3 regions of the Streptomyces peucetius genome follow, and region 1 is predicted to be linked to each of the others. Evidence: riboswitches for the same ligand, from Rfam matches in the RefSeq annotation. Region 1 holds a riboswitch; each other region holds the start of a gene.
The links. Region 1 has a riboswitch for thiamine pyrophosphate ahead of OGH68_RS26665 (thiamine ABC transporter substrate binding subunit). Riboswitches for the same ligand answer to the same signal wherever they lie in the genome.
Positions count from the first base shown of each region.

Region 2: another riboswitch for thiamine pyrophosphate. It lies ahead of thiC (phosphomethylpyrimidine synthase ThiC); the one in region 1 lies ahead of OGH68_RS26665 (thiamine ABC transporter substrate binding subunit).
Region 3: another riboswitch for thiamine pyrophosphate. It lies ahead of thiO (glycine oxidase ThiO); the one in region 1 lies ahead of OGH68_RS26665 (thiamine ABC transporter substrate binding subunit).

Region 1 is NZ_CP107567.1:5,796,190-5,803,791, forward strand. It holds gene OGH68_RS26645 (hypothetical protein) at 1-284, shown strand, start outside; gene OGH68_RS26650 (hypothetical protein) at 330-830, shown strand; gene OGH68_RS26655 (hypothetical protein) at 1,067-1,285, shown strand; gene rlmN (23S rRNA (adenine(2503)-C(2))-methyltransferase RlmN) at 1,378-2,484, shown strand; TPP riboswitch at 2,547-2,668, shown strand; gene OGH68_RS26665 (thiamine ABC transporter substrate binding subunit) at 2,664-3,761, shown strand; gene OGH68_RS26670 (ABC transporter permease) at 3,800-5,416, shown strand; gene OGH68_RS26675 (ABC transporter ATP-binding protein) at 5,416-6,450, shown strand; gene OGH68_RS26680 (LOG family protein) at 6,447-7,574, opposite strand.
Region 2 is NZ_CP107567.1:3,997,429-4,005,030, reverse strand. It holds gene OGH68_RS18410 (IclR family transcriptional regulator) at 1-448, shown strand, start outside; gene OGH68_RS18405 (SsgA family sporulation/cell division regulator) at 581-1,015, shown strand; gene OGH68_RS18400 (YibE/F family protein) at 1,038-2,366, opposite strand; TPP riboswitch at 2,438-2,570, shown strand; gene thiC (phosphomethylpyrimidine synthase ThiC) at 2,563-4,356, shown strand; gene OGH68_RS18390 (DUF2637 domain-containing protein) at 4,867-5,685, shown strand; gene OGH68_RS18385 (hypothetical protein) at 5,933-6,763, opposite strand; gene OGH68_RS18380 (metallophosphoesterase) at 6,911-7,602, opposite strand, start outside.
Region 3 is NZ_CP107567.1:2,009,993-2,017,594, forward strand. It holds gene metF (methylenetetrahydrofolate reductase [NAD(P)H]) at 1-561, opposite strand, end outside; gene thiE (thiamine phosphate synthase) at 762-1,409, opposite strand; gene OGH68_RS09215 (Rv2175c family DNA-binding protein) at 1,496-1,861, opposite strand; gene OGH68_RS09220 (NAD(P)/FAD-dependent oxidoreductase) at 1,989-3,164, opposite strand; TPP riboswitch at 3,389-3,501, shown strand; gene thiO (glycine oxidase ThiO) at 3,499-4,722, shown strand; gene thiS (sulfur carrier protein ThiS) at 4,719-4,925, shown strand; gene OGH68_RS09235 (thiazole synthase) at 4,932-5,726, shown strand; gene pknB (Stk1 family PASTA domain-containing Ser/Thr kinase) at 5,979-7,602, shown strand, end outside.

The sequences.
Region 1 (7,602 bases):
AATTCGTGGATCATCCCGAGCAGGCGGTGCAGGAGGCGGACCTCCTGGTGACCTCGCTCATGCGGGAACGCGGCTATCCCACCGACAACCTCGAGCAGAAGGTGCAGGACCTGTCCGTCGAGCACGGCAGGACCGTGGAGCACTACCGCGCTGCCCACGACGTCAATGAACGCAGCCGGCAGCACAGGGCGAACACCGAACAACTGCGTGCCGCGATGGTGCACTATCGCGCGCTGTTCGACGAACTGCTCTCCGACGGCGGGCCCAGCCAGGCCCGCGCATGAGCGCCTCGGACATCGGAACTCTTCGACCATCAGGACGGAGGAGAGATGGAACGCGAACACACCCCGGGGCCGGCCGAGAGCGGCCTGTCCACGGACGACCTCGCCGCACCCCAGGAAAGGGACCTGGGCGACCGGCCCGAGGCACAGTCCCAGGGCTATCCCGGTGAGGCCGCCGGCGCGACGTCAGAGGCCGAGGCGGTGCCGCCGGCCGCTTCGACCGTCCCACGGGAGCCGGAACCCGCGGCGGACACCCAGGGCACGTCCGCACAGGAGGACATGCCGCAGCTGTTGACCGCGGAGGACGAGACAGGATTCCGCACCCGCTGGCAGGAAATCCAGAACCGGTTCGTCGACGACCCGCGTGAGGCCGTCCATGAGGCCGACGGCCTGGTGGCCGATGTCATGCAGGCCTTGGCCTCCACCTTCTCCCAGCACAAGAAGGACCTGGAGGGGCAGTGGAGCCAGGGCGAGGAGGCCGACACGGAGGACCTGCGCCGGGCCCTGCGGAAGTACCGCTCGTTCTTCAACCGTCTGCTGTCGAGCTGAGGAGCCGCAGCTTCGGCCTGCACCAGTGACCTCCGGGGCGAGCCGGGCTCCCGGCCGCCCCGGCCGCCCCGGCCGCCCCGGCCGCGTCGGCGTGGCCGGGGCCGGTGCGTGCCGCTGCGGCGGGCGCACTCGTTCGCCGCGTCCGACGACACCGACGCACCCGTGACCTTCAGCTCCTGAAGTGACCGAGGATCCACACGGCTGCGCGTGCGGTGCCGGTGTCGCAGGCTGGTGTCATGAGCGACTTCACAGGCCCTGCCATCGTCGTCTTGCCCGTGAGCCCCGGCGATCCGCCGTTCCGCCTCGTCCAGATCCGAGGCGAGACCGCAGGCGTGGCCCACGACATGCTGGACGTGATCCGGCTGGCGCACCACGCGGGACTGGAACATGTGGACGTCGACGACCCGGCGGTCGTGAGATGGGTCGGCGGCGGCAAGTACAAGTGGGCACCGTGATCGTCACGACCGTCGACGACCACCCTCCGGGCCGACGGTCGCAGGTCGCAGGTCGCAGGTCGCACGAATCGATCTGCGACACTGGAGAAACCATGCCCAAGCCCGGAGAACTCACTTTCGTCGCGCCCCGCGGAGCCAAGAAGCCCCCGCGGCACCTCGCCGACCTCACACCCACCGAGCGCAAGGAAGCCGTCGCCGCGATCGGCGAGAAGCCGTTCCGTGCCAAGCAGCTGTCCCAGCACTACTTCGCGCGGTACGCGCACGACCCCGCGCAGTGGACCGACATCCCCGCCGCGGCCCGCGAGAAGCTCGCCGGTGAGCTGCTGCCCGATCTGATGTCCGTCGTACGGCACATCTCCTGCGACAACGACACCACCCGCAAGACGCTCTGGCGCCTGCACGACGGCACGCTCGTCGAGTCCGTGCTCATGCGCTACCCGGACCGGGTCACCATGTGTATCTCCTCGCAGGCCGGCTGCGGGATGAACTGCCCCTTCTGCGCCACCGGCCAGGCCGGTCTCGACCGGAACCTGTCGACCGCCGAGATCGTGCACCAGATCGTCGACGGCATGCGGGCCCTGCGGGACGGTGAGGTCCCCGGAGGGCCGGCCCGGCTGTCCAACATCGTCTTCATGGGCATGGGCGAACCGCTCGCCAACTACAAGCGGGTCGTCGGAGCCGTCCGCCGCCTCACCGACCCCGAGCCGGACGGCCTCGGCCTCTCGCAGCGCGGCATCACGGTCTCGACCGTCGGCCTGGTGCCGGCGATGCTGCGGTTCGCCGACGAGGGCTTCAAATGCCGCCTCGCGGTGTCGCTGCACGCCCCGGACGACGAGCTGCGCGACACCCTGGTCCCGGTCAACACGCGCTGGAAGGTCCGTGAGGTCCTCGACGCCGCCTGGGAGTACGCGGAGAAGTCCGGCCGCCGGATCTCCATCGAGTACGCGCTGATCCGCGACATCAACGACCAGGCGTGGCGCGGCGATCTCCTCGGCCGCCTCCTCAAGGGCAAGCGGGTCCATGTGAACCTGATCCCGCTGAACCCGACGCCCGGCTCCAAGTGGACGGCCTCCCGTCCCGAGGACGAGAAGGCGTTCGTGGAGGCCATCGCCGCGCACGGCGTGCCGGTCACCGTCCGGGACACCCGCGGTCAGGAGATCGACGGGGCCTGCGGGCAGCTGGCGGCGCAGGAGCGGTGACCGTAGGGCCGTCGGCCATGGCTGATACTGTGCCCTGTGCATTCGCACAAACGAACAACAAAACATTCCGACAGGGGAGCGCACCACAGCGCTGAGAGTGCGGCAAGGCCTTCACGGTCACGGGCCGCAGACCCTCGGACCTGATCCGGGTCATACCGGCGTAGGGAGTCAGCATCATCATGAACAGCCAGCTTCGGCGTGCCGTCGGTACGGCACTGGTCGGCGCCGTCGGCATATCGACGCTCGCCGCGTGCGGCGGGGAGTCCACCGAGTCCGGGTCCGGCGACGGGAGCAAGCCGAAGACCGTCACGCTCGTCAGCCACGAGTCCTTCGCGGCGTCGGAGGCGGTGCTGAAGGAGTTCACCCGGCAGACCGGCTACACGGTCAAGGTGCTCAAGAGCGGCGACGCGGGCACCGCGCTCAACAAGGAGATCCTCACCAAGGGCTCCCCGCAGGGCGACGTCTTCTTCGGTGTCGACAACACCCTGCTCTCCCGCGCTCTCGACAACGACCTCTTCACGCCCTACGAGGCCAAGGGCCTCGACCGGGTCGCGGAAGAGGTGCAGCTCGACGCGGACAAGCACCGTGTGACGCCCGTCGACACCGGCGACATCTGCGTCAACTACGACAAGAAGTTCTTCGCCGACAAGAAGCTCGCGCCGCCGCAGACCTTCGCCGACCTGGCGAAGCCCGAGTACAAGAACATGCTCGTCGTCGAGAACGCCGCCACCTCCTCACCCGGCCTCGGCTTCCTTCTCGGCAGCGTCGGCGAGTACGGCGAGTCGGGCTGGCAGGGCTACTGGAAGAAGCTCAAGGACAACGGCGTCAAGGTCGTCGACGGCTGGGAGCAGGCGTACAACGAGGAGTTCTCCGGGTCCGCCGGTGGCAAGAAGGCGGGCGCCGACCGTCCGCTCGTCGTCTCGTACGCCTCCAGCCCGCCCGTCGAGGTCCTCTACTCGGACCCGCAGCCGGCCGAGGCGCCGACCGGTGTGGCCACCGGCACCTGCTTCCGCCAGATCGAGTTCGCGGGCCTGCTGACGGGAGCGAAGAACGAGGAGGGCGGCAAGGCGCTGCTGGACTTCCTGATCAGCAGGAAGTTCCAGGAGGACATGCCGCTGAACATGTTCGTCAACCCGGTCGTCAAGGACGCGGAGCTGCCGGAGCTGTTCACCGAGCACGGCGCGGTGATCGAGAAGCCCGAGACCGTCGACGCGGCCACCATCGCGAAGAACCGTGAGCAGTGGGTCCGGTCGTGGTCCTCGCTCGTCGTGAAGTAGCCGGCTCCCTGCGCGGGAACGCGGCACGGCTGGGCCTGATGGCCGGCCCTGTCGCGTTCTTCGCCGTCTTTTTCGCCTACCCCGTCTCCGCGATCGTCGCGCGCGGTCTCCACGCGGACGGGGCCTGGCAGTTCGGCCGGTTCGGCGAGGTGCTCGGCCGGCCGGACATCCTGTCGGTGCTGTGGTTCACCACCTGGCAGGCGCTCGCCTCCACGGCGCTGACGCTGCTGATCGCCCTCCCCGGCGCGTACGCCTTCGCACGCCTCGACTTCCCGGCCAAGCGACTGCTGCGGGCGGTGGTCACCGTGCCGTTCGTGCTGCCGACCGTCGTCGTCGGCACGGCGTTCCTGGCGCTGCTGGGGCGCGGCGGGCTCCTCGACGAACTGTGGGGCATCCGGCTGGACACCACCGTGTGGGCCATCCTCCTCGCGCACGTCTTCTTCAACTACGCCGTGGTCGTCCGTACCGTCGGCAGCCTCTGGTCCCAGCTCGACCCCCGCCAGGAGGAGGCCGCCCGGGTCCTGGGCGCGGGGCGCTTCGCCGCCTGGCGGCGGGTGACGCTGCCCGCCCTGGTGCCGTCGCTGGCCGCCGCCGCCCTGATGGTCTTCCTCTTCACCTTCACGTCGTTCGGTGTCGTGCAGATCCTCGGCGGCCCCTCCTTCTCCACCCTGGAAGTGGAGATCTACCGGCAGACCGCCGACTTCCTGGACCTGACGACGGCGGCCGTGCTGACGATGGTGCAGTTCACGGCGGTCGGTGCGGTCCTCGCTGTGCACTCCTGGACCCTGCGCCGGCGAGAGAGCGCACTGCGGCTCGTCGACCCGGCGCGCACCGCCCGGCGGCCGCGCGGCGCGGCCCAGTGGGCGCTGCTCGGCGGCGTCCTGGCCACCGTGCTCGTCCTCCTGCTGGCGCCGCTCGCGGTGCTGGTCGAGCGTTCCTTCGACACCCCGGCAGGATACGGGCTCGACTACTACCGGGAGCTGGCCACCGTGGACCCGGCCGGCGGCGCCTTCCTCGTGCCGCCGATCGACGCCGTGTGGAACTCGCTCCGGTACGCCGTGGCCGCCACGGCCGTCGCGGTCGCGGTCGGCGGGCTCGCCGCGGCGGCGCTCACCCGCAGGGCCGGGCGGCTGGTCCGCGGCTTCGACGCGCTGCTGATGCTGCCGCTCGGGGTCTCCGCCGTGACCGTGGGCTTCGGCTTCCTCATCACCCTCGACGAACCGCCGCTCGACCTGCGGGCCTCATGGATCCTGGTGCCCCTCGCGCAGGCACTCGTCGGTGTGCCCTTCGTCGTCCGCACGATGCTGCCGGTGCTGCGCGCCGTGGACGAACGGCTGCGGGAGGCCGCCGCCGTGCTGGGCGCGTCACCACTGCGTGCCTGGCGCGAGGTGGACCTGCCGCTGGTGCGCAGGGCCCTGCTGGTCGCCGCCGGGTTCGCCTTCGCCGTCTCCCTGGGCGAGTTCGGCGCGACGGTCTTCATCGCCCGGCCGGACAATCCGACCCTGCCCGTCGCCGTCGCCCGCCTGCTGGGCCGGCCCGGCGAGCTCAACTACGGGCAGGCGATGGCACTGAGCACGATCCTGATGGTGGTGTGCGCGGCGGCTCTGCTCCTGCTCGAACGCCTCCGCACCGAATCCACGTCCGAGGAGCTGTGATGACGCTGCTGGAACTTCAGGGCGTGAGCGTACGGTTCGGGGCGCGGACCGCGCTCGACACGGTGGACCTCCAGGTCGCCGAGCACGAGATCGTGTGTCTGCTCGGGCCGAGCGGCAGCGGCAAGTCGACGCTGCTGCGGGCGGTCGCCGGGCTCCAGGACATCGACGCGGGGCGGGTGCTGCTCGACGGCGCCGACCAGGCGGGTGTGCCGGTGCACCGGCGCGGGGTGGGGCTCATGTTCCAGGACCACCAGCTCTTCCCGCAGCGGGACGTCGGCGGCAACGTCGCGTTCGGCCTGCGGATGCACGGGGCGAACCGCGGCGCACAGGCACGCCGGACGAACGAATTGCTGAACCTCGTGGGGTTGCCGGGTGCGCACCGGCGATCCGTCGCGGCGCTGTCGGGGGGCGAGCAGCAGCGGGTGGCTCTCGCCAGGGCGCTGGCCCCCGAGCCGAGGATCCTGATGCTGGACGAGCCGCTCGGCCAGCTGGACCGCGGGCTGCGGGAACGGCTCGTCGTCGAACTGCGCGGCCTGTTCGGGCGCTTGGGTACGACCGTCCTCGCCGTCACCCACGACCAGGGCGAGGCCTTCGCGCTCGCCGACCGTGTCGTCGTCATGAGGGACGGCCGGATCGCACAGGCGGGGACGCCGCCGGAGGTCTGGCAGCGGCCCGCGTCGGAGTTCGTCGCGCGCTTCCTCGGCTTCGACAACGTGGTGGCCGCGACCGTCGCCGGCACGGCCGCCGACACGGTGTGGGGCAAGGTCGCCGTGCCGGACGGCTCACCGCAGGGAGCGCGCACGGTGCTCGTACGGCCCGACGGGGTGCGGATCACCGATCCGGCGCAGGGCCTGCGGTGCACGGTCGTGGCCCGCACCTTCCGCGGCGGCCATGTCGCCGTACGGCTGCGGCCGGACGACGGCCCCGAGCTGGAGGCGGAGTGCTCGCCGGCACGGACGCCCGGCGAAGGAGACACGGTGGGCGTGGTGTTCGCCGCCGACGACGTCGTGGTCCTCGGGCCGGAGGTGCCCTAGGGGGCCGTCGGACCTGGCGTGGCCGCGAGCAGCCGTCGCAGGGCGCCGGGAGCCTCCTCGACCGAGTCGACGAGCGCGATGCGCCCCTCCATCGACCTGCCGCGCGCCAGGGACCGGAGCAGCGGCCAGGCGGGCAGGTGCTCCGTCCAGTGGGACCGGTTCACCAGCACCATGGGGGTCGGTTCGCCGCGGGACCCGTAGTAGTTCGGGGTCGCGTTGTCGAAGATCTCCTGCAGGGTGCCGGCGGCGCCCGGCAGGAAGATCACGCCCTTGTCGCAGCGGGCCAGCAGACCGTCCTCGCGGGTGGCGTTGGCGAAGTACTTGGCGATGTGGCCCGCGAAGGCGTTGGGCGGCTCGTGACCGTAGAACCAGGTCGGGATCCCGACCGAGTCGCCGCCCTGCGGCCAGCGCTCCCGCACCTCGAAGGCGGCCTGCGCCCAGTCGGTGACGGACGGCACGAACAACGGCGTCTTGGCGAGGAGCAGGAGCGCGTCGTCCAGCATCCCGTCCGGGTGCGGCGCCGTGTACGCGCCGAGGTTGGCGGCCTCCATCGCGCCGGGCCCGCCGCCGGTGGCGACCGTGAACCCCGCACGGGACAGCTCGCGGCCGAGACGAGCGGCACCGGCGTACGCGTCGGTGCCACGGCCCATCGCGTGCCCGCCCATGACCCCCACGACCCCTGCGCCGGCGAGGAGTTCGTCGAGCGCGTCGGACATCGCGTCGTCGTGGACGGCGCGCAGCATCGAGGCGAAGATGTCGCCGTCGGCCTTGGTCCGCTGGAACCAGGCGTAGGCGAGGGCGTCCGGCGTCGCCTCGTAGCCGCCGTCCGCGAGGCCGGCGAAGAGGTCGTCGGGGGAGTAGAGCTGCCCGCGGTACGGGTCGAAGGGCAGGTCGGGCACGGGCGGGAAGACCAGTGCGCCGTCCGCGCGTACCTTGGCGGCGGCCTCGGGCTCCATCCGGCAGCCGAGGAACACCGCGGCGGTGGTCTCGACGCGGAGCAGGTCGGCGGTGCGGGCGGTGAGGTCGAGCGACTGCAGGCGGTACCCGACGAGCGAACCGCGGGCGGCGACGTGGTCGAACTCTTCGAGGGACTCGATCTCACGGTCGTGCGGGGTGGCCGTCATGCGCCCACGATAGGCGGCGGCGGGTCTT
Region 2 (7,602 bases), 1.8 Mb from region 1:
CGCCGTCTACCACGAGGGCGAGATCGAGATCGTCGCGGTCTCCGACACGCCGTACGCGCCGGCGGTGACGGAGTGGGCGGACTTCCGTGAGACCGGGCACGCGCACGCGCTCGGCCAGTGCCTGCTGGGTCAGCTCGACGAGTCGGCACGCCGGGAGCATCTGAGCCGCCATCCCGTGCAACCCGTGACGCCGTACACCGTGCCCGACCGGCGCACCCTGCTCGAGCGGCTCGCCGCCCGTCCGCGCGCGCACCCGGTCGTGGAACGACAGGAATATGCAATTGGCACAGTCTGCGCGGCTATTCCGATCACTGGCTGTTCCGGCGCCGCGACAATGGCCATTTCGCTGCCCGTCCACCAAAAGGCCAGACTGCTTCCCGCGGTTGAGCAGTTGCGCACAGGAATCGGTGGGCTGTTGGGGTCACTTGCCTTCTCTATCAGTATCTGAAATATCACTCCTTGTGATCTGCTAGTCCTTCGACCACGATGACGCGAGAGGGCCCAGGGATCGATCCTTGCCGTTTTCTTCTGCTTTTCCAGTACGGGTTCATTCAATGCTTCATCTGCTGCGGGGTATGTGATGCGCGAGTCGGTCCAGGCCGAGGTTCTGATGAGCTTCCTCGTCTCCGAGGAGCTCTCCTTCCGGATTCCGGTCGAACTGGGTTATGAGACGGGCGATCCGTACGCGGTGCGGATGACCTTCCATCTGCCCGGTGATGCTCCTGTGACCTGGGCATTCGGCCGGGAGCTGCTGCTCGACGGGATCAACTGGCCGAGCGGGGACGGTGATGTGCACATCGCGCCCGTCGGGCCGGAGAGCCTCTCGGACGTCCACATCAGGCTCCGTGTCGGGCAGGATTCGGCACTCTTCCGAGCAGGCGCGGCACCGCTCGTCGCCTTCCTCGACCGCACCGACAAACTGCTTCCCATGGGGCAGGAGCTCACGCTGGGTGACTTCGACGTGAACCTGGAGGAGGCGCTCGGGCGGATCCTCGCCGAGGAGAACGCCGGCTGACACGTCCCCGACTCCCCCGGCGTCACCGCTTGCGCCGCCGCCCCCTGCCCGTGCGGGCCGGTGAACCGTCCGTCCCCGCCGCCGGGCCGGAGCGGTCGGCGGAGACCACCAGGGTGGCGAGCGCAGTCGTCACCGGCACCGAGGCGACCAGCCCGATCGAGCCCACCAGGGTCCGTACGATCTCCTCCGCCACCAGCTCGCTGTTGGCGACGGTACCCACGCTGGACTGGGCGATGGAGAAGAGGAGCAGCAGGGGCAACGCGGCGCCGGCGTAGGCGAGTACGAGGGTGTTGACGACGGACGCAATGTGGTCGCGGCCGATGCGGATGGCGGAGCGGTAGAGGGCACGGGGGCCCATCTCCGGATCGGCCTGGTGCAGTTCCCAGACCGCCGAAGTCTGCGTCACCGTCACGTCGTCGAGCACGCCGAGCGAGCCGATGATCACGCCGGCGAGCAGCAGACCGCTCATGTCGATCTCCGGATACAGACCGTGGATCAGACCGGTGTTGTCGTCGGTGTTGCCGCTCAGGCTGGCCCAGCCGATGAACAGCGAACCGAGAAGCCCGATCAGCAGCAGGGAGATCAGGGTCCCGAGCACCGCGACGGACGTCCGCGCGGTCACCCCATGACACAGATAGAGCGCGATCAGCATGATGGCACTCGCCCCGACCACCGCCACGACCAGCGGATTGGACCCCTGCAGGATCGCGGGCAGGATGAACAGCGTCAGCAGGGCGAACGAGACCACGAGAGAGATCAGGGCCATCACACCGCGCATCCGGCCCACCAGCACCACCACGACGGCGAAGATCGCCGCCAGCAGCGCCATCGGGAGGCCGCGGTCGATGTCCGTCACCGAGTACTGGAGGTCGCGGGGGGCGTCGGGGGCGTAGGCGACGACGACGCCCTGCCCCTCCTTCAACTGCCGCGGTGCGTCCGGCTGGACGATCTCGACGAAGGTACGGCCCTTGTCCTTGCCCGTGGTCACCTCGACGGTCGCCCTGGCGCAGAGGCCCTGCTGCGAGTTGACCGCCTCGCGCCCCTGGGGTGTGGAGGTATCACCGGTCGGCGGGACCTGGGCGGCGTTGACGTCCTTGCAGTCGATTCTCTCGAGCGACACCACCTTGCCCTGCTCCGTCTGCCGGTCGAAGCCGACTCCGGTGCGCTCGTGCCCGGGTGCCCCGCCGGGCCACAGGACGGCGAGCCCGACGAGGACGGCCGTCGCGAAGGGGATGAGCACGGCCGCGATGACTCGGCGAAGGTGCTGGGAGACCGGCGCGGCGGGCCCATGAGCGTGCGCATGACTGTGGGCCTGGCCGTGCGGTTCTGGGGGCTGCTGCGATGAAGTCACGGACCGATCATCGCAAGAGCAGGAGGGGCCCTCTGTTCAGCGCGCCAGACATGACGCTAGCGTGGTGGCACCTTTGCACACGCGGGAGCTCGGAGCACCGGGCTGAGAGGGCGCTGACCTCCGTACATCCGTACGGGACAGCTGCGCCGACCGCCGAACCTGTTACCGGGTAATGCCGGCGTAGGGAGTAGGTCTCATGACCGTATCGGACGCACGCACGCCTGCCTCGAACCAGAACGACGAGGCCGGGAAGTCCATCGGCTGGCACAAGGGATACGTCGAGGGCTCGCGCCCCGACCTCCGTGTGCCGGTGCGCAAGGTGCACCTCACCAACGGCCGGGACGTGACGCTGTACGACACCTCCGGCCCGTACACCGACCCGAACATCGAGACGGACGTACGCCGCGGTCTGCCCCCGCTCCGGGAGAACTGGATCATCAGCCGCGGCGACACCGAGGAGTACGCGGGCCGGGCCGTCCGGCCCGAGGACGACGGGATCAAGCACACGTCGCCGCGCGGCGGGCTCCGCAACCTGGACGCGGTCTTCCCCGGCCGCCCGCGTCAGCCCCGCCGCGGGCGCGACGGCCGGGCCGTGACTCAGCTGGCCTACGCGCGCCGGGGTGAGATCACCCCGGAGATGGAGTACGTCGCCATCCGGGAGAACGTCGCCCCCGAGGTGGTGCGCGAGGAGATCGCGGCCGGGCGGGCCGTTCTCCCGGCGAACGTGAACCACCCCGAGATCGAGCCGATGATCATCGGCAAGCGGTTCCTCGTGAAGGTCAACGCCAACATCGGCAACTCCGCCGTCACCTCCTCCATCGAGGAGGAGGTCGAGAAGATGACCTGGGCGACCCGCTGGGGAGCCGACACGGTCATGGACCTGTCCACCGGGCGCAACATCCACACCACCCGCGAGTGGGTGCTGCGCAACTCCCCCGTGCCGATCGGCACCGTGCCGCTGTACCAGGCGCTGGAGAAGGTCGACGGCAAGGCCGAGGAGCTGACCTGGGACGTCTACAAGGACACGGTCATCGAGCAGGCCGAGCAGGGCGTGGACTACATGACGGTCCACGCGGGCGTGCTGCTGCGCTACGTACCGCTGACGGCGCGCCGCAAGACCGGCATCGTCTCGCGCGGCGGCTCGATCATGGCGGCGTGGTGCCTGGCGCACCACAAGGAGTCGTTCCTGTACGAGAACTTCGAGGAGCTCTGCGAGATCCTCGCCGCGTACGACGTGACGTACTCCCTCGGCGACGGCCTGCGGCCCGGGTCCATCGCGGACGCCAACGACGAGGCGCAGTTCGCGGAGCTCAGGACGCTCGGCGAGCTCAACTCCGTCGCCAAGCGCTTGGGCGTGCAGACCATGATCGAGGGGCCGGGACACGTCCCGATGCACAAGATCAAGGAGAACATCGACCTCCAGCAGGAGATCTGCGAGGAGGCGCCGTTCTACACGCTCGGCCCGCTCACCACCGATGTCGCTCCGGCGTACGACCACATCACCTCCGGCATCGGGGCGGCGATGATCGCCTGGTGGGGCACGGCCATGCTCTGCTATGTGACGCCCAAGGAGCACCTGGGCCTGCCGAACCGCGACGACGTGAAGACCGGCGTCATCACCTACAAGATCGCCGCGCACGCGGCGGACCTCGCCAAGGGGCACCCGGGGGCGCAGGAGTGGGACGACGCGCTGTCCGACGCCCGCTTCGAGTTCCGGTGGGAGGACCAGTTCAACCTGGCTCTCGACCCGGACACGGCACGGGAGTTCCACGACGAGACGCTGCCCGCCGAGCCGGCGAAGACCGCGCACTTCTGCTCGATGTGCGGTCCGAAGTTCTGCTCGATGAAGATCAGCAGAAGCATCACGGAGCAGTTCGCCGCGGACCCGACTCCCTCGGCCTCGGCCGAGGACGTCGAGGCGGGGATGCTGGAGAAGTCCAGGGAGTTCGCGGCGGGCGGCAACCGGGTGTACTTGCCGCTTGCGGACTGACGGTGACGTCTTACGGCGGTGCCCCGTGGTTCGATCGGTCATGGGACACCGCCTTTCGCCAAGAGCGCTGTGCGTATTCCGATGGGCAGGTTCGCGGGGGCAGCCGGTCTATCGGCGTATCTTCGCAAGAATGGTTGTAATGACCGGCCCCCACCTAATGGCGTAGCGGTTTCACTCGAATGTCAGGCATCAGGGCTAGTGGAACGCTCGTTGTTAGGAATATGACGAGAGCACAGCTTTCCCCCGAGATCGGGGCCCGACGTACGGCCGGCACGGAGGCGGTCCCAACGGGCGCGTGGGCGTTGGATCCCCGCTCTGCGGAGGGCGTGGCAGAGAGTAACGCGACGCTCCACCAAGAAGAGGATCGAATCGACCCGGCGCACGCTTCTTCCCTGCTGAACGACTTTCTGGTGTTGATCGGCCGTATTCAGGCCGATTACCACCGACTGTCGAACACAGTGCACGCGTCGCCGACTGTACGAGGCGATGGACGGACGGGGCGAAGCCTTCATGTATGACGAGTACGGCTCGTTCGGTTCAGCGGTTTCCCACCCGGAAATGGGCGGCTATGGCAGGTGGGAGGACCCGTATGCCGCTTCCCCGAAGACCTTTCTGAGCCCCCATGAGCCGATGGCTCCTCTCGGCCTGGAGATCCTTGACGGGACGTGGGACCCGACAGCGGAACTGCAGCAATTGCTGCAGCCCTCTGCCGGAGAGGAGAAGCCCACGGCTTTCTCCGGCTATGGCAGCGGCCTGGACTCGGGAGACGGCAGCTCACTCGCAGACCGGAACAGCATCACCGCCGAACTTCCCCGTGTACGCCCCGTGCCGGGGCATCGCCGACGGGTACCGTCGCAGAAGCCGAGGTTCTCTCTGCTGCAGACAGTCAGCGTCTCCATTGCCGTGGTGGCCGCCGTCATCGTTTCCGGAGTGAGCATCTTCGGAGGCATGGTCGCCCTGGACCCGCTACGGCACATTGCCGCGTCACGAACGTCCCAGGGCCTGATGAGCTGGTGGCCGGTTCTGGTCTACGGACCCTGGCTGGTTGCGTCTCTCTCCATCCTGCGCGCATCGCTCCATCATCGCCGGACGGTGCAATCCTGGGTGGTCGTACTCTTCTTCTCGGCCATCACGACCTGGTTGTGCGTGATCGAGTCAGCCGGGTCGTTCACCGACGTCGCTGCTGCCGCGCTCCCTGCCCTTGCAGCTCTTGTCTGCTTTCAGCAACTCGTCCGGCTCGTCACGCTGGCCCGGCCGCCCCGCCGTCCCTCCGCGCGCCACCGTGTCCGCGTTCCATCCACACCATTCCTGCCCTCCACGCCCGGCTGACGAGCCGCTGAGCAACCTGCGCACGCCCGGCCGGGTCACGGCAGTACCACCGCACGACAGTCAACGGGCTGATCTTCTGTCGTCCCAGCGTCCCCCGAACAATCTCCGGGGGACGCTGTCGTTCTGGGCAGGAGGACAACGGTCGGCTCAGCCGTTCCCACGCCGCATCACACGGATCACCCGGCCCATGCCCACATCGACGCCTCAGGCATGAGGCAGCCACCTGATCGTGGCCACCGGCCGGTGTTCAGTCCGGCTGGCGCTCGGGGCCGCCGAAGTCCGGACTCGTGAAGTCCGGGCTGGTGAAGGTCGGGCGCTGCCCTGAGGCCGCCCCGTCCGCAGGACTGGAGAACTCCGGTCCGCTGTACCCGACCTTCGGCATGCGGCTCACCGGTCGCGGTGGCCCCGTGGACGCCGGGTCGGCGCTGGGGTCGGCCAGTGCTGCTCGCAGGAAGGGCAGAATCCCGCGCTCCAGCAATGCGTGGCGCCAGGCGTCCTTCGCCCGTGACACCTCGTCCGGCAGCTCTCCGGTGGGCGCTTCTTCGGCCACTTGGGCGGCGCCGTTGCGCAGAGCCGTCAGCAGCAGCCCCACCGCTGCGACCAGGATGGCGGCCGCCGTGAGCGCGCCGAAGAACCACCCGGCCGTCAGCAGGGCGTCGGCAAAAGACGGGGTGGGGCTGAGCATTTTGAGGATGTAGCCGACGAGAAGGAAGATCGCGGCGGCTGTCCCGGCGAGGACAGGGGCGAGTACGGCGATGACGGCGGCGAAGCCGGCGCCGCCGCCCTCCGAGCTGTCGCCGACCGCGGAAGCGCGCACGGAGCCGCGCACCGAGGCGGCGGTCGTGGGGGCCCGCGTTTCCCGGCGCACTTTCACATAGTGCTCGTACTCGGCGGCGGCCGAGGCGGTTATGAGTGCCGTCGCGTTCAGTGCCATGGTGCGCAGCTGCTCGGCGTTGAGACGTAGTCCCACGGTGGCGAGGTCGGGCCGTTCATGGGCGTTGCGCAGTGCTTCGTCGAGGACTCGCTGGTACTCGGCGCGGTCCTCGTTCAGCAGGTGCGGAGCGCTGTTCATGTGCATCCCCCGATGCTCCGCCCGCCGGACGGCCCGTGTGTGCCGGGCAGTTGAGCGGAAGCGGAGGAGAGTCTGCTACGGATACGCCGATGGTAGAGCGGTTACGGCACAGGGTGACAGGGGGTTTCCGTAAATCGCCTGCCGCAAGTGGGTTCAGTTCGGCAGCGGGAGGTGCTGGACAAGCAGCTTTCCGGCCATGGTCACGCCGCCGTCCATGGCGATCGCGAGCCCGTCCGCGTACACGTGCGGACCCTCGACGACGGGGCGTTCGCCGTCCTCGCCGTCCTCGGTGCCCACTTCGCCCAGCAGATACGGAATGGGGCTGTGGCCGTGCACGATGCGCCGGCCGCCGTAGGCACCGAGCAGCTCGCGCACCGCCTGCGGGCCGCCGTCGTCGCGGAAGGCGAAGCGCTTGGTGAACTTGCGGAACAGGTCCCAGCACTCGTCCGCGTCGTTGCGCGTGAGGATCGCGTGCACGGTGTCGTTGACGTCCGCGATGGTGGATCCGTAGTCGAGATAGGCGGTCGTGTCGGAGTGCAGCAGGAGGTGGTCGTCCTCCTCGACGATCGCGTCGAGCCGGGCCATCCACTGCAGATGGACCTCCTGCAGCCGGTCCATGTCCGCTTTCTGGCCGCCGTTGAGAAGCCAGGCCGCCTGGAAGGTGGCGGTGCCGGCACCGGAGTTGACGGGCGTGTCACCGAAGCGTTTGGCGCCGAGCAGCAGCAGCTCGTGATTGCCCATGAGCGCCTTGCAGTAACCGCCCGCGGCGGCGGCCTCGGCCGAGAGCCGCATGACGAGGTCGATCACACCGATGCCGTCGGGGCCCCGGTCGGTGAAGTCGCCGA
Region 3 (7,602 bases), 3.8 Mb from region 1:
GTCGGCGCCGGCGCGGCACTTGTCCACGAAGTGCCGGATGTCCTCGTCCCACTCCGTCGAGCGCGGGTGCATCTCGGGGAACGCCGCCACACCCACACAGAAGTCGCCGGACTCCTTGATGAGCCGGACGAGGTCGGCCGCGTACCGCACTCCCTCGGGGTGCTCGACCCACTCGCCCATCGGGTCGCCGGGCGGGTCGCCCCGGACGGCGAGGATGTTACGGATGCCCGCGTCCGCGTACTGGCCGATCATGTTGCGCAGCTCGGCGACGGAGTGGTTCACCGCGGTGAGGTGGGCGACGGGTGTGAGGGTGGTGTCCGCGGCGATCTGCTGGGTCGCCTTGACGGTGCCGGCGCGGGTGGAGCCACCGGCGCCATAGGTCACGGAGACGAAGTTGGGAGCGACCGCTTCGACCCTGCGCAGCGCGTTCCACAGGTTCCGCTCGCCCTTTTCGGTCTTGGGCGCCCAGAACTCGAACGAGTACGACGTCTTGCCCGTCGCAAGCAGGTCGCGCACCGTCCGTGCGCGATCCGTTCTGGTGGAAGCAGTACCGAGGGCCATACGGGCAGGTTAGCCAGATGGAGGGGGTCCCCCAACCAGATCGGGGAAAAATGTCGCCTTTGTCCATCTCTTGTCCATGCCTTGGACAGAAAACGGACGATCAGCACGGCATGATCACCACCGCCACCACCGGACCTCCGGGGCCACGCGACACCCGGGACCACGGGACACCCGGGGCCGCCGCCGGCTTCAGGGGGACGTCAGAGCCTGCCCCTGATCCGCTTCGCCAGGCCGGCCGAGGCCGACGCCGGGTCGTCCGCCTCGGTGATCGCCCGTACGACGACGACCCTGCGTGCACCGGCGTCCAGCACCTCGTCCAGATTGCCCGCGTCGATACCGCCGATGGCGAACCAGGGCCGCTCAGCACCCAGGCCTGCCGCGTACCGCACCAGACCGAGGCCGGGAGCGTGGCGGCCGGGCTTGGTGGGGGTGGGCCAGCAGGGACCGGTGCAGTAGTAGTCCACGCCCGGCTCGACCGAGGCGGCCGCCGCCTCGGACTCGGAGTGCGTCGAACGGCCGATCAGCACGCCGTCGCCGAGGATCGCCCGCGCGGCGGGCACCGGCAGGTCGCCCTGCCCCAGGTGCAGCACGCCGGCGCCGATGGCGTGCGCCACGTCGGCGCGGTCGTTCACCGCGAGCAGCTTGCCGTGCCTGCGGCAGGCGTCGGCGAAGACCTGGAGGTGTTCCAGCTCCTCACCGGCTTCCATGCCCTTTTCGCGCAGTTGCACGATGTCGACCCCGGACGTCAGCACGGCGTCGAGGAACTCGGGAAGGTCACCCTGCCGCTTGCGGGCGTCCGTGCACAGATAGAGCCGGGCGTCGGACAGCAGCGCGCGAGCCGTGGCCATGAGGTGAATCCCCCCGTCGGGCGGCCGGATGCACGGGCCGGGCGGCCCGGCCCGTGCATCCGGCCGCGATGATGTTTTCCGATGTGTCAGACGGCGAGCGCCTGTGCCCGGCGCTTCACCTCCGTACCGCGATTCTCGCTGAGCGCCTGCGCGGGCGTGCCCGGCAGGCTCGGGTCAGGGGTGAAGAGCCATTCCAGCATCTCTTCGTCGGTGAAGCCGTCGTCCCTCAGGAGGGTCAGGGTCCCCGAGAGGCCCTTGACCACCTTGTCGCCGTCGATGAAGGCGGCGGGCACCTGGAGCGTCCGGTTCTCACCGCGGCGCACGGCGATCAGCTGGCCTTCCTTGACCAGCTGCCGCACACGCGTCACCTCCACATCGAGCATTTCCGCGATGTCCGGCAGGTGAAGCCAGGCGGGGACGAGAGCATCGATCTTTGCGTCAATCTCGGTCACGGGAACAAGCCTGCCATCCAGGACCGACAGTCGGTAGCCGGGACCTGCCGTGCCGCCGCCTTCAGGGGCCAAGGAGCGGCCTTCAGGGTGACAAGGCCGCCGCGTTCGAGGGGCAAGGCCGCCGCCTTCAGGTCGACAGGGCCGCCGCCTTCAGAGGGACCGAGGGGTCGGCGGCCCGCTCCCGGTCCAGCGCCGCCCCGGACTCGATCAGCTTGCGTCCCTGCGCCAGGTCACGCGGCCTGCCCACGGCCAGCAGGGCCACCAGGGCGCCACCGCGCAGCCACAGCACCGACCAGGTCTCTTCCGTCGGGTCGCCGCGCCACAGCAGAGTGTCGGCGGCGCCGTGGTGGCCGGCGTACTGGACGTAACGGCCGAACTGCTCGGACCAGAAGTACGGCACCGGGTCGTACGGCTCGAGGTCCGCGCCGCCGCCGGTGATGTTCGCGGCGACCGTGCGCGGCCCCTGGAGCGCGTTGTCCCAGTGGTGGACGAGCAGCCGCTCCGCGTAGCGGCCGGACGGATACGAGGCACAGTCCCCCACGGCGTACACATCGGGGGCACGGGCGCGCAGATACCGGTCCGCGACGACCGCGCCGTCGGGGCCCAGCTCGATACCGGAGCCGGCGAGCAGACCCGTGGCGGGCCGGGCGCCGATGCCCACGACGACGGCACCGGCCGCGATCCGGCGGCCGTCGGCCAGGACGACGGCGCCGGGCTCGACCGCGGCGACCCGGGCACCGGTGACCAGCTCGGCCCCGTACTGCGCGTACCAGGCGGCCATCGGGGCCGCGACCTCGGCGGGCATGGTGCCGGCGAGCGGACGGTCGGCGGCCTCGACGACGGTCACCGCACAGCCGGCCTGCCGGGCGGCCGTCGCGAACTCCGCGCCGATCCACCCGGCGCCCACCACGACGACGTCGTGCTTCTCGGCGAGCAGGGGCCGCAGCCGCGCCGCGTCGTCCAGGGTGCGCAGCAGATGGACACCAGGGACGCCGACCGCGCCCGGGAGGGTGACCGGCTCCGCGCCGGTGGCCAGCACCAGCACGTCGTACGGGACGGGACCGGCCGCGGTGTCCACCTCGTGGGCGTCCGTCCGCACTCCGGTCACCTCGACGCCGAGGCGCAGTTCGACGTCGAGGACCTCGAAGTCGATGTCGAAGGCCGAGCCCTCCGCCGTGCCGAGCAGGACGGCCTTGGACAGCGGGGGCCGGTCGTACGGCTGGTGCGGCTCTGCGCCGATCACGGCGACCGGGCCGGTGAATCCCCGCTCGCGGAGGGCGACCGCCGTCTGCACACCGGCCATGCCCGCACCGACGATCACCACGCGACGCCGCGCCGCTGTCTGTTGCTGCCGTTCGTCCACCCGCACACCTTACGTACCTGACGACGGGTCAGGAAGGCGGCTCCGCCACCACGCTCGTCCCGCCGCCCTCCCGCGGAGCCTTCGGCCGGCGAGTCCGTCGAGGCTCTTCGCCGCGCTGCGGCTCCCTTACAGAGCGTCGGGGCGGGAGGTTAGGGTGGCCACCGTAAGGCACTCGCGGGAGCCCGGACGCACCGGGCTGAGAGGGAGGCTGGCCGGCCTCCGACCGTACGAACCTGATCCGGGTCATGCCGGCGAAGGGAGGGGCTGGACGCCCATGTCGTCTCGTACACCGTGTTCCCCCGACGTCCTTGTCGTGGGCGGCGGAATCATCGGCCTGGTCACGGCCTGGCGAGCAGCGCAGCAGGGCCTGCGGGTCGCCGTCGCCGACCCGCAGCCGGGCGGCGGCGCCGCGCAGGTCGCGGCCGGCATGCTGGCCGCCGTCACCGAACTCCACTACGGCGAGCAGACGCTGCTCGGCCTCAACCTCGAGTCTGCCCGCCGCTACCCGGCCTTCGTCGCCGAACTGGAGGAGGCGAGCGGGCAGCAGGTGGGCCACCGCTCCTGCGGCACGCTCGCCGTCGCCCTCGACGCCGACGACCGCGCGCATCTGCGCGAACTGCACGCCCTGCAGATCCGCTCGGGGCTCGAGTCCGCATGGCTCTCCGGCCGCGAGTGCCGCCGCCTCGAGCCGATGCTCGCGCCCGGCGTACGCGGCGGGCTGCGGGTGGACGGCGACCACCAGGTCGACCCGCGACGGCTGGCGGCGGCGCTGGTCACGGCCTGCGAACGGGCCGGGGTCGAGCTCCGCCGCACCTGGGCGGAGCGGCTGGTCGTCGAGAGCGACCGGGCGGTGGGGGCGGTCCTCGCCGACGGCGGCGAGCTTCGCGCCGGGCAGGTGGTCCTGGCGGGCGGCAGCCTGAGCGGACGGCTGAACGGCGTACCGGCGGACGTGCTTCCTCCCGTACGGCCGGTGAAGGGCCAGGTCCTGCGGCTGACCGTGCCGCGTCCGTACGCGCCGTTCCTCTCGCGCACGGTGCGCGCCGTGGTGCGCGGCAGCCATGTGTACCTCGTGCCGCGCGAGGACGGCGAGCTCGTCGTCGGCGCGACCAGCGAGGAACTCGGCTGGGACACGACGGTCACCGCGGGCGGGGTGTACGAGCTGCTGCGCGACGCGCACGAGCTGGTACCGGGCATCACCGAGCTGCCTCTCGTGGAGACCCGCGCCGGGCTGCGGCCGGGCTCGCCCGACAACGCGCCGCTGCTGGGCTTCACCGACCTGCCGGGGCTTCTGCTGGCCACCGGGCACTACCGCAACGGCGTCCTGCTCACCCCCGTCACCGGCGACGTGCTGGCGGGCGCGCTGGTGAGCGGCGAACTGCCGGAGGTGGCACGGCCCTTCTCGCCGCGTCGCTTCACGGGCGGGCGCCCGGGCGAGCGTCCGGCCTCGCGGGAGGCCGCTGTCCGCCGGGACACAGTTCTTCAGGAGCAGTCCGCATGACCGTCTCCGTCTCCGTCAACGGCGAGGCACGCGATCTCGCCCCAGGAACCACGCTGGACATCGTCGTCGCGGAGCTCACCGCGGCGCCCTCGGGTGTGGCTGCGGCCGTCAACGAGGCGGTCGTCCCGCGCAGCCAGTGGCCCGGCACCCGTCTCGGCGACGGTGACCGCGTCGAGATTCTCACCGCAGTGCAGGGAGGCTGACCAGCCATGGCAGACGACCGTTTCACCATCGGCGGGACGACGTTCGACTCCCGGCTGATCATGGGTACGGGCGGGGCGCCCAGCCTCGACGTCCTCGAACGCTCCCTGGTCGCGAGCGGCACGGAACTCACCACCGTCGCGATGCGCCGCCTCGACCCGACCGTCCAGGGGTCGGTGCTCTCCGTGCTGAACCGGCTCGGGATCCGGGTCCTGCCCAACACCGCGGGCTGCTTCACCGCCGGTGAGGCCGTCCTCACCGCGCGCCTGGCACGGGAGGCGCTGGGAACCGACTGGATCAAGCTCGAGGTCGTCGCGGACGAGCGGACCCTGCTGCCCGACGCGGTGGAGCTGCTGGACGCGGCCGAGACGCTGGTCGACGACGGCTTCACGGTCCTTCCGTACACGAACGACGACCCGGTGCTCGCGAGGAAGCTGGAGGACGTGGGTTGCGCCGCGATCATGCCGCTCGGCTCCCCCATCGGCTCCGGGCTCGGCATCCGCAACCCCCACAACTTCCAGCTGATCACCGAGCAGGCGGGCGTGCCGGTGATCCTGGACGCGGGCGCCGGCACGGCGTCGGACGCGGCGCTGGCGATGGAGCTGGGCTGCGCGGCGGTGATGCTGGCGTCGGCGGTGACGCGGGCGCAGGAGCCGGTCCTGATGGCGGAGGCGATGCGGCACGCAGTGGAGGCGGGGCGGCTGGCGTACCGGGCGGGCCGCATCCCCCGGCGGCACTTCGCCGAGGCGTCGTCTCCGGTCGAGGGGCGCGCGACGCTGGATCCGGAGCGGCCGGCGTTCTGACGGCCCTGACGGGGCGGGGGCGCGCGGGCGGGGCGGGGCCGCTGCCCGGGGCTTGCCCCCTCCCCGCCCCTTCCCGTAACCGGGGGCTCTGCCCGCGGACCCCCGCGCCTCAAACGCCGGCGAGGCCGGGGCTACCTCCCACGGCCGCCAGGCCCTAGAACAACCGGCCCCGCGCGTCACAGGTCGGCTGCAGTACCGGTCCGCGCTCGCAAGCCCGTCGGACCTGTTCGCCCCTGCTCGTAGAATCGGCGCGTGGATACGACCCTCCAGGACCCCCTCGTCGGGCAGGTGCTCGACGGCCGCTACCGAGTCGATGAGCGCATCGCCGTCGGCGGCATGGCCACGGTCTACCGGGCCGTCGACACCCGTCTCGACCGGGAGCTCGCCCTCAAGGTGATGCATCCGGATCTCGCCACGGACGCCACGTTCGTGGAGCGTTTCATCCGCGAGGCGAAGTCCGTGGCGCGGCTGGCGCACCCCAATGTCGTGGGCGTGTTCGACCAGGGCGCGCAGGGTGCGTACGTCTATCTGGCGATGGAGTACGTCGAGGGCTGCACCCTGCGTGACGTGCTGCGCGAGCGCGGCGCGCTGCAGCCGCGGGCCGCGCTCGACATCCTGGAGCCCGTGCTGGCGGCGCTGGGCGCCGCGCACCGGGCCGGTTTCGTGCACCGGGACATGAAGCCGGAGAACGTGCTGATAGGGGACGACGGCCGGGTCAAGGTCGCCGACTTCGGTCTCGTACGGGCGGTCGGCTCCGTGACCAACACCTCCGGCACGGTCCTCGGCACCGTTTCGTACCTCGCGCCGGAGCAGATCGAGTACGGCACCGCCGACACCCGCGCCGATGTGTACGCGTGCGGAGTGGTCCTCTACGAGATGCTGACCGGCGCGAAGCCGCACGGGGGCGACACCCCGGCCCAGGTGCTCTTCCAGCATCTGAACGCCGACGTGCCGGCGCCGTCCGCGCTCTTCCCCGGGCTCGCCGTCGAACTGGACGAGCTGGTGGCGAGCGCGACCGCCCGCAACCCGGAGGTACGCCCGCACGACGCGGTGGAGCTGCTCGCCCGGACGCGCGAGGCGCGGGCGGCGCTCGGCGCCGAGCAGCTGGACGCACAGCCGCCACAGGCCCGGCCGGAGGACGACGGGGACGCCCCGGCCGCGGGCGCGCCCTCCGACGAGGACCGCACGGACGTCATCCCGCGGGCCCTCCCCGGCGAGGAGCCCGGTGTGCACCACACGGCCCGGCTGGTCCTGCCGCCTCCGGAGCGTCCGGAGCCGGAACCGGTGCGCTCGGCGGGCCGCGGCGTACCGATGTCCGGCCGCGGTCTGCTCACGCTGCTGATCGCGGTGATCGCGGTGCTCGGTGTCGGCACGGGCGTCTGGTACATCAACTCGGGCCAGTTCACCCGCGTGCCGGCCCTGATCGGCAAGAGCGAGACGGAAGCCCGTCAGGCCCTCGACAAGGCCGGGCTCGAGGTGAAGTCCGTCCGGCACGACTTCAGCGAGACCGTCGCTCGCGGCACCGTCATCAAGAGCGATCCGGGTACGAACGAACGGATACGGGACAACGGCTCCGTGACGATCGTCGTCTCCCGCGGCCCGAAGATCGTGAAGGTCCCGGACGTGGAGAACAAGCCCTTGGCACAGGCCGAGCGCGAACTCCGCGCGGCCGGGCTCGCGCCGGGCGTGGTGACCAGGGAGTTCGACGAGAGCGTCGCGCAGGGCTCGGTGATCGCCACCGACCCGGCGGCGGGCAGCAGCCGCAGCCCCGACACGGCGGTGTCGATCGTGGTCAGCAAGGGCGCGCCGATCTCCGTCCCTGATGTCACGGGCGACACCGTCGACGAGGCGACCGCCGAGCTCGAGGAGGCGGGCC